3 regions of the Mesorhizobium sp. M0139 genome follow, and region 1 is predicted to be linked to each of the others. Evidence: predicted binding sites of a transcription regulator. Region 1 holds the regulator's gene; each other region holds the start of a gene.
What was found. The regulator PhoB, encoded in region 1, activates phosphate uptake and scavenging genes when phosphate is short. The targets are predictions, from matches to a motif close to TGTCATNNANCTGTCAT.

Region 2: the regulator PhoB is predicted to act here: its motif matches at 1,392-1,408, upstream of NKJ58_RS03090 (PhoX family protein).
Region 3: the regulator PhoB is predicted to act here: its motif matches at 1,423-1,439, upstream of NKJ58_RS14280 (LTA synthase family protein).

What each region holds. Positions count from the first base shown of each region.
Region 1 covers NZ_JAMYTN010000011.1:188,166-191,265, reverse strand. The annotation lists gene pstB (phosphate ABC transporter ATP-binding protein PstB) at 1-389, shown strand, start outside; gene phoU (phosphate signaling complex protein PhoU) at 431-1,135, shown strand; gene phoB (phosphate regulon transcriptional regulator PhoB) at 1,152-1,841, shown strand; gene NKJ58_RS20280 (ROK family protein) at 1,872-3,100, opposite strand, start outside.
Region 2 covers NZ_JAMYTN010000002.1:122,866-125,965, forward strand. The annotation lists gene urtA (urea ABC transporter substrate-binding protein) at 1-637, opposite strand, end outside; gene NKJ58_RS03085 (hypothetical protein) at 951-1,346, shown strand; gene NKJ58_RS03090 (PhoX family protein) at 1,464-3,100, shown strand, end outside.
Region 3 covers NZ_JAMYTN010000007.1:192,450-195,549, forward strand. The annotation lists gene NKJ58_RS14280 (LTA synthase family protein) at 1-1,372, opposite strand, end outside; gene fabD (ACP S-malonyltransferase) at 1,650-2,597, shown strand; gene fabG (3-oxoacyl-[acyl-carrier-protein] reductase) at 2,658-3,100, shown strand, end outside.

The sequences.
Region 1 (3,100 bases):
TCGTCGAGCAGAGCCTGAAGAAGGCGGCGATCTGGAACGAGGTCAAGGACCGCCTGCAGGAGCCCGGCACCGGCCTGTCCGGCGGCCAGCAGCAGCGCCTGTGCATCGCGCGCGCCATCGCCGTGTCGCCGGAGGTGATCCTGATGGACGAGCCCTGCTCGGCGCTCGATCCGATCGCCACCGCCCGTGTCGAGGAGCTGATCGACGAACTGCGCCAGAACTACACGATCGTCATCGTCACCCACTCGATGCAGCAGGCGGCGCGCGTGTCGCAGCGCACGGCGATGTTCCATCTCGGCTATCTCGTCGAGGAGGGCGCCACCGACAAGATGTTCACCAACCCCGACGACAAGCGCACCCAGGACTACATTACCGGCCGCTTCGGCTGAGCCGTCCGGCGGGTGAATTTTCAGGCACGAGGACCAAGATCATGGGTGAACATACCGTCGCCTCCTTCGATGAAGAGCTCGGGCAGATCAGCAAGCTGATCCGCGACATGGGCGATCTGGCAGGCTCGATGGTCAGCGGCTCGACCAGGGCGCTGCTCAATTCGGACAATGCGCTGGCACAGCGTGTCGTTTCCGACGACGCCATCATGGATGCGCGCCAGCGCGAACTGGACGACCGCGCCATCACGCTGATCGCCAAGCGCCAGCCGATGGCCAACGATCTGCGCGCCGTGGTCGGCTCGATCCGCATGGCGGGCGACCTCGAGCGCATCGGCGACCTCGCCAAGAACATCGCCAAACGCGTCGGCACCGTGGGCTTGAGCGTCACGCCGCGCGACCTCTCGCACTCCATCGATGCCATGGCGCAACTGGTGCTGATCCAGGTGCAAGGCGTCGTCGAGGAATATGCCGCCACCGATGCGGCAGCGCTTGCAAAACTCAGGAATGACGACGAGCGCATCGACGTCAAATACACGTCCGTGTTTCGTGAGCTTTTGACCTACATGATGGAAGACCCTCGCAACATCACCGCCTGCACGCATCTCTTGTTCTGCGCCAAGAATCTTGAGCGCATCGGCGATCATGTCACCAACATCGCCGAAAATGCGTATTATGTGCTGACCGGCCAGCAATTGCCCGCCAATCGTCCGAAGCAGGACGAGACGGCGATGGCCACGCCGGCCTGATGAGGGTGAACTGCCTATGATCGCGCCACGCATCATGGTCGTGGAGGACGAGGAGCCGCTGGGCGTGCTCCTCCGCTACAACCTCGAATCCGAAGGCTATCAGGTCGAGGTGGTGACACGCGGCGACGAGGCCGAGATCCGCCTGCAGGAAAACGTGCCCGATCTCCTGGTGCTCGACTGGATGGTGCCCGCTGTTTCCGGCATCGAGCTCTGCCGGCGGCTTAGAGTGCGGCCCGAAACCGAGCGGCTGCCGATCATCATGCTGACCGCGCGCGGTGAGGAAAGCGATCGCGTGCGCGGCCTGTCCACCGGTGCCGACGACTATCTGGTCAAGCCATTCTCGACGCCGGAGTTCATGGCGCGCGTGAAGGCGCTGCTGCGCCGGGCCAAGCCGGAAGTGCTGTCCAGCGTGCTCAAGGTCGGCGACATCGTGCTCGACCGCGAGTCGCACCGTGTCTACCGCAAGAAGAGCGAGATCAGGCTCGGACCGACCGAGTTCCGGCTGCTCGAATTCATGATGCGCCATCCCGGCCGCGTGTTCTCGCGCAGCCAACTGCTCGACAATGTCTGGGGCGAGACGATCTATATCGACGAGCGAACCGTCGACGTCCATGTCGGGCGCTTACGCAAAGCGGTCAACAACGGCCGCATGCCGGATGTCATCCGTACCATTCGCGGCGCCGGCTACGCGATCAGGGAAGACTAGGATGCTGCGCGTCGCGCCGTTGCCGGCCATTCAGGCGACATGCTTGCCGGATTTGGCCTGAATGCCCGGCGCGAAAATCTCCTGATCGACGAAGCCGAGCGCGCGCATGGCACAGCCTTCGCGGATCAGCGGCAGCTCGTTGGGCTCGGTGTCGAAGGAGATCGATTTCGAGTGCTGGCCGCCGGCGGTCTGGGCGATCGCTTCGCGCAATGCCGGTTCGATCAAGTCGAAGGCGGCGGCGCTGACGCCGACCATGGCGACGGGTGCCGGATCGATCAGTGCAAACAGGCTGCCGAGGCCGAAGCCGAGCGCCTCGCCGGCCCTGCGATAGGCTTCGCGCTCCGGGCCATCGGTTTCGCGGGCGCGCGCGGCGAGTGCGCGCATATCAGCGTCGCCGATATCGACCGGCTCGGCATCTTCGCTCATCATTTTGGCGCTGCGCCAGATGGCGTAGTTTCCGGCATAGGCCTCGACGCAGCCGCGCCGCCCGCAGCGGCAGAGCGCGCCGCCCGGACGGTGGATCATGTGGCCGAACTCGCCGCCCGAGGAATGGGTGCCGGTGAACAGTTCGCCTTTCAGCACCAGGCCCATGCCGATGCCGTGCGATAAGAGGATGGCGATAAAATTGTCGCGGTAGCGCTCGGGCTGGCGCCATTGCAGCGCCACCGCCATCATGTTGCAATCGTTCTCCATGGTGGCAGGAATGCCGAATTCCGCTTCCAACATGTCGGCGAAGGCAATGTCGGTCAGTGGCGTGATCGGCGACCACAGCATGGCGCGCGCCTGCGAATCGGTGATGCCCTGGATGCCCATGGCAATGCGGGCGATGCTCTGGACATCGAGGTCGGGATCCTCAAGCCGCCGCCGGACGATTGCTACGCATTCGCCAATCAGCTCGTCGCGCGGCTTGGTCAGCGTGTCCAGCCGGCGCTGTTCCTCGGCGACGACGTGGCCGGCATAGTCGATGACGGTGACGGACAGGAAATTGAGCGACAGCACGACGGTCATCACCGCCGCCGCTTCCGGGTTGAGACCAAGGCCCACCTGCGGCCGGCCGCGTTTCAGTGCGCCGGTCTCGCCAGGTTTGCCTTCAATCAGGATGCCTTCTTGAATCAGATCAGACGAGATTGCCGATATGGTCGAGTGGCTGAGGCCGGTGGTCGCCGCAATCTCGGTCCGCGACGGCTGGCCGGCCCGGCGCACGGCCGAAATCACCATCGCACGGTTGCGACGGCGCAGATCGTCGTGGCGGATCCCAA
Region 2 (3,100 bases), on a different contig from region 1:
AGAAGCCGAACGGCGTGTAGTTGACCATGATGTCTTCGGCGGCGACGCCCTTGGCCTTCAGATAGGCCTCGAGGATTTTGTTGGTGGTTCGGGGATAGACGTAGTCGGTGCCTTCCAGCACCCAGCGCTTCACCGAGCCACCGTCCTCGCTCATGAGATAATCGACGGCAGGAATCGCCTGCTGGTTCGGGGCGGCGCCGGTGTAGAACACGTTGCGCTCGCTTTCCTCGCCCTCATACTGGACGGGGTAGAACAGGATGTTGTCGAGTTCCGAGAACACCGGCAACACCGATTTGCGCGACACCGAGGTCCAGCAGCCGAACACGGCGGCGACCTTGTCCTTCGAGATCAGCTCGCGCGCCTTTTCGGCAAAGAGCGGCCAGTTGGAGGCCGGATCGACAACGACCGCCTCGAGCTTCTTGCCGAGCAGACCGCCCTTGGCATTCTGCTCTTCGATGAGCATCAGCATGGCGTCTTTCAGCGTCGTCTCCGAAATCGCCATGGTCCCCGACAGCGAATGCAGAATGCCGACCTTGATCGTGTCTTCGGCGGCCTGGGCCGGAGACGACATCGACAGGCCGGCGGCGACCACGCCGGCCGAAAACATTTTTGTTATTGTGGAGAAATTACCCCTCATACCGAAGACTCCCAAGCTGTTTGATTGCACCGCGATAATGCAATGCAACTGCCGTGCCAAACGCAAAGGCGCCGCTCACGAAGATGGAATAGCCGAGCGTTATCAGCCGGTTTGGTATATTAGCCTCGAGAAAACAGTGGTAGCCGGCGAAAATTGATTGAGGCAAATTTGCGCAGCGCACATGGCTTTTGCCTAATTTTTGCCCAATTGAGACAAATGCCTAGTTTTTGATCTCCGGCCGTGTGTTCCGGGCTAACAATGTTGCGGTACCGCGCAAAAATAGGGCAAGCTCGCCCTTCAAAAGAGTGACGTCATGACATCTCGCACCTCATGCATTTCCGGCATCCTGCTGCTGATGGCAACGAGCGGCGCCGCGCGCGCCGATTTCAGCGAGGGCAAGCTTCCGGACGGCACCTATCATTGCGAGGTCTACCTGCTCGGCGCCTTCCTCAACCTCGGCGACATCACCATCAAGGGCAACGTCTATAGTGGTCCGGTGACATTCGGCACCGCGACGCAAGGCTACAACTATCAGATGAATGCCAATGGCGAGATCACCTGGCTCGGGCCGCTGGGCGGCTATACCACCGGTGGCAACTCCGTCTCCATGACACAGGCAACACTGGACGGCGAGACCGCCCCGTCATTCGACATCATTCTGAAGCAGCCCGACGGCGCCTTCACCGCCTCGACCTGCACCAAGGGCTGAGCGATGCGTAGTGCCGCGCCCAGTTGCGGCAAAACCTTCCTCTTATGTCATGTGAATGTTGCCTAAGCAGACTAGGGCAACGGTGCGCCGTAACATCCACCCTGAGAGGCAGACACCATGGCCAATACACCGTCTTCATCCTCCCCCGTCATCCGCGAAATCATTGCCGAGCGCGTCTCGCGCCGGTCTCTTTTGAAAGGCAGCCTCGCCTCCGGCGCGCTGATTGCCGGCGGCAGCTTTGTCGGCTCCTTGTTTGCCGGCGAAACGCATGCCGCCGCAGCGCAGTCGACGCTCGGCTTTCCCGAGCTCAAACGGGTCTACGGCAAGACCCATGCCGCCGCCGAAGGCTATGAGACGACCATCGTCGCGCGCTGGGGCGACCCGCTTGCAGCCGGCCTCGCCGAATTCGACGGCAACAAGGTCGCGGCGGAGGAACAGGAAAAGCGCTTCGGCTACAATTGCGACTACATCGCCTTCATGCCGCTGCCCAAGGGCACGGTGAATTCCGATCATGGCCTGCTCTGCGTCAACAACGAATACATCTCGCCCAATGTGATGTTTCCGGGGATGACCGAGGGCGATGCCGGCAAGACGATGACCAAGGAACAGGTCGATCTCGGGATGGCCGCGATGGGCCATTCGATCCTCGAGGTGCAATTGAAGGACGGCAAGTGGGCAAGCGTGGCGGACAGCCCGCTCAACCGCCGCATCACCGCCAACACCGAAATGACCGTTTCCGGACCGGTTGCCGGCCATGCGCTGATGAAAACTTCGGCCGACCCGACTGGCACGAAAGTGCTCGGCACCAGCTATAATTGCAGCGGCGGTTTCACCCCGTGGGGCACGGTGCTGACCTGCGAGGAAGGCGTGTCCGACATTTTCGGCGGCGACCCGAAAAAGGCGCCGACTGCCGACCTGCTCGACCGTTACGGCTTCGACGGCTCCGACATCTATGGCCGCGGCCGCTTCCATGACCGCTTCAACCTCGACAAGGAACCGAACGAGGCCAACCGCTTCGACTGGGTGGTCGAGATCGACCCTTACGATCCTCAGTCCAGGCCGGTGAAGCGCACGGCACTTGGCCGCATGTCGCATGAGGCCTCGACCGTGGTCCTCAACAAGGACGGCCGCGTTGTCGTCTATATGGGTGACGACGACTATTTCGAATATATGTACCGCTTCGTCTCGGCCAAGGCCTATGACAAGGCCAACCCGGCCTCCGGCGCCGATCTGCTCGACGATGGCGTGCTGTCGGTCGCCCGCTTCGATGCCGATGGCTCGATGACGTGGCTGCCGTTGGTGCACGGCCAGGGCAAGCTTACCGTCGAGAACGGTTTTGCCGACCAGGCCGAGGTGCTGTTGAAGACGCGGTTTGCGGCAGATGCGCTCGGCGCCACGCCGATGGACCGGCCCGAGGACATCGAGACCAATCCGGTGACCGGCCGCGTCTATGCGGTGATGACCAAGAACAAGAAGCGCGACCAGTCAAAGGTCAATCCGGCCAACACGCGGCCGGAAAATCTCTGGGGCCATATTGTCGAACTGATCCCGCCCGGCGGCCGCGGCGCGGATGCCGACCACACGGCGGAAAAGTATGCCTGGGACCTGTTCGTGCTCTGCGGCAACCCGAAAGATGCCAAGGTCGGCGCCACTTTTCATCCGGACACGTCGGACAATGGCTGGTTCGTCTGCCCCGACAACATCACCTTCGACCCGGCGGGGCGGCTGTGGGTGGCGACGGACGGCGCCAATGA
Region 3 (3,100 bases), on a different contig from region 1:
ATTCCCGCGCCCACGTGCTGATCGGTGCCACGACCTTGTGGGTCGGATTGTAATAGCGGTACGGCTCGTAGGGACCGTGGTTCTGCAGGCTGACGGCGAAGAAGAACACCGGCCGCTCGCTGGCGTCGGCCTCTGCGATGATCTCGTCGGTCATCGACGCATCGGAAGCCAGCGGCCCGCGCTTTTCCAGTGGCGGCAGCGTCTCTTCCGAGCGGAAATCGTTGAAACCGAAATCGGCATAGACGGCGCCCCTGTTCCAGAACCAGTTGGTGCCCGGATGGATGGCGCGCGCCCGGTAGCCCTCGCTTTTCAGGAAGGTCGCCAGCGACGGCGTCGGCGTGCGCACATATTGCTGGTAGGGGATCGAGCCCGCCGGCAGGAAGGCATTGGAAAAGCCGGTCAGCGCCTCGAATTCGATGTTGGCGGTCATGCCGCCGAATTCCGGCGAGAACATATAGCCGGAACGCAGCGCCCGCACATTGGGGATCGGGTCAGGCGTGATTGTGACGCCGGGCAGCTTGGTCGGATCCCAGAAAGATTCGCTCATCACCACGATGATGTCGGGTTTCTCATCCGGTACCGAGGCCGCCACATCAGGCCTGTCGATCGCGTCGATCGCCTTGTCGGAATAGCCCGCCGGCGCCGAGACATGCGCCATCGGCACGTTTAGCGCGAAGGCCAGCGCAAACCCGTTGGAGGCGTAGTTCTCCTTCTGGTCCCACATAATCGGGATGATCTGCAGCCGGTCGCGGGTCCACGAGAAGGTGGCGTAGTCCATGATCGAGACGAAGAAGGCGAGCAGCGGCACTGCCAGCGTCAGCCGCGCCAGCCGCCCTTTGCGGCTGAGGATCGGAACCTTGCGGCGCCACAACCGCCAGCCATAGATCAGCAGCGACAGGCCGGCGACGATGCCGACCGCCATGGCGAGCGCCGTCCAAGGCCGTTCGCGCACCAGGAGCGGCATCAGTGCCATGATCTGGCGCGAATAAAGAAAATCGGTTGGGTAGAGCGGATCGCCGAGATAATGCGACTTCTGATGCCCGACAAAGGCCAGCGCCAGCGTCAGCGGCGCCACGATCATCAGACTCTGGTGACTGCGGCCAAGCACGGCGTCCAGTCCCATCAGCACCAATGCAAAGACAATGATGGTGGTCCAGCCCGGCTTGAATGGCTGCAGGAAGAAGTCGACCGTGCCGAAGAAGTCGCCGCGCACGATCCATTCGATGGCGAACACCAGGATGGCGGAGGCAAGCAGCGTGACCAGACCGTAGCGGATGACCGGCCATCTGCGCCCCGGCAGGTAGCCGGTGGACGGATCGTCTTCCAAGAACTGTGGCGCGGGTACGGCCGCGCCCTTCCTGATCCTAGCCACGTCTCTTCCCCCGGCCCAAGCAACGCGTATTTCCACTCGCGCCACCGTTCTGTCATAGAACTGTCATGCAAAAGCTAGCGCCTGTGGCGAAAATAAGAAGAGCCAGCAAACGATTCGTGAGCGGTTTTCATCAGGTGTGATCGGCAAAAAGCCTTTGGGAACAGGGACTCGAGGTCAGCTCCGGTTCAAGCGAGAGCCGAAATGCCGCCTCCGGGCTTGACTTGACGGTCCGCCTTGCGTCACAGGCAGGAAAAATCAGCCGCTGGAGAGCGCCCAAATGGCCGTCGCATTCACCTTTCCGGGACAGGGCAGTCAGGCTGTCGGCATGGGCAAGGACCTCGCCGACGCCTTCCCCGAGGCACGCAGGGTGTTCGAGGAAGTCGATGATGCGTTGGGCGAAAAGCTGTCGAAACTGATCTGGGAAGGCCCGGAAGAGGCGCTGACCCTGACTGCCAATGCCCAGCCGGCGCTGATGGCGGTCTCGCTGGCGGGAATCCGCTCGCTGGAAGCGCGCGGCTTTTCGCTGAAGGACAAGGTTGCCTACGTTGCCGGTCATTCGCTCGGCGAATATTCCGCCCTTGCCGCGGCCGGTTTCGTTTCGGTCGCCGATGCTGCCCGGCTGCTGCGCATCCGCGGCAACGCCATGCAGGCGGCGGTGCCGGCCGGCGAGGGCGCCATGGCGGCGATCATCGGACTGGAACAGCCCGACGTCGAAGCCGCTTGCACCGAGGCCGCAACGGGATCCGGCAAGGTCTGCCAGATCGCCAACGACAATGGCGGCGGCCAGCTGGTGATCTCCGGCGCCAGGGCGGCGGTGGAACTCGCCGCGAAACTGTGCACCGAAAAGGGCGCCAAGCGGGCGCTGATGCTGCAGGTCTCCGCACCCTTCCATTCGGCGCTGATGGCGCCGGCGGCCGATGTCATGCGCGAGGCGCTGGCCGGCGTGACCAAGAATGCACCGGTCGTGCCCGTCGTCTCCAACGTCACTGTAGCCCCGACCAGCGACCCCGACGAGATCGCGCGCCGCCTGGTCGAGCAGATCACCGGCCGCGTGCGCTGGCGCGAAACGGTGGAGTGGTTCGGCGCCAATGGCGTCGCCACGCTGTTTGAGATCGGCGCCGGCAAGGTGCTTTCCGGCCTGGCGCGGCGGATCAACCGCGACATCGCCACATCGGCCGTCGGCACGCCGGCCGAAGTCGAGGCGGCGCTGGCCGCGCTTGCATAATCCACTGGCGATTCAACCCCTCCCGTGGGAAGGGTGTTCTCTTAAGATCAGGAGACGAAAATGTTCGAACTGACCGGCCGCAAGGCGCTCGTCACCGGCGCATCGGGCGGCATTGGCGAGGCGATTGCCCGGGTGCTGCATGCGCAAGGCGCCATTGTCGGCCTGCACGGCACCCGCATCGAGAAACTGGAGACCCTGGCCGGCGAACTCGGCGACCGGGTAAAGCTGTTCCCGGCCAATCTTGCCGACCGTGACGTGGTCAAGGCGCTTGGCCAGAAGGCCGAAGCCGAACTCGAAGGCGTCGACATACTGGTCAACAATGCCGGCATCACCAAGGACGGCCTGTTCGTACGCATGGCGGATGCGGATTGGGACAGCGTGCTGGAGGTGAACCTCACCGCCGTGTTCCGGCTGACCCGCGAGCTGACCCATCCGATGATGCGCCGCCGCCATGGCCGCATCATCAACATCACCTCGGTGGTCGGCGTCACCGGCAATCCTGG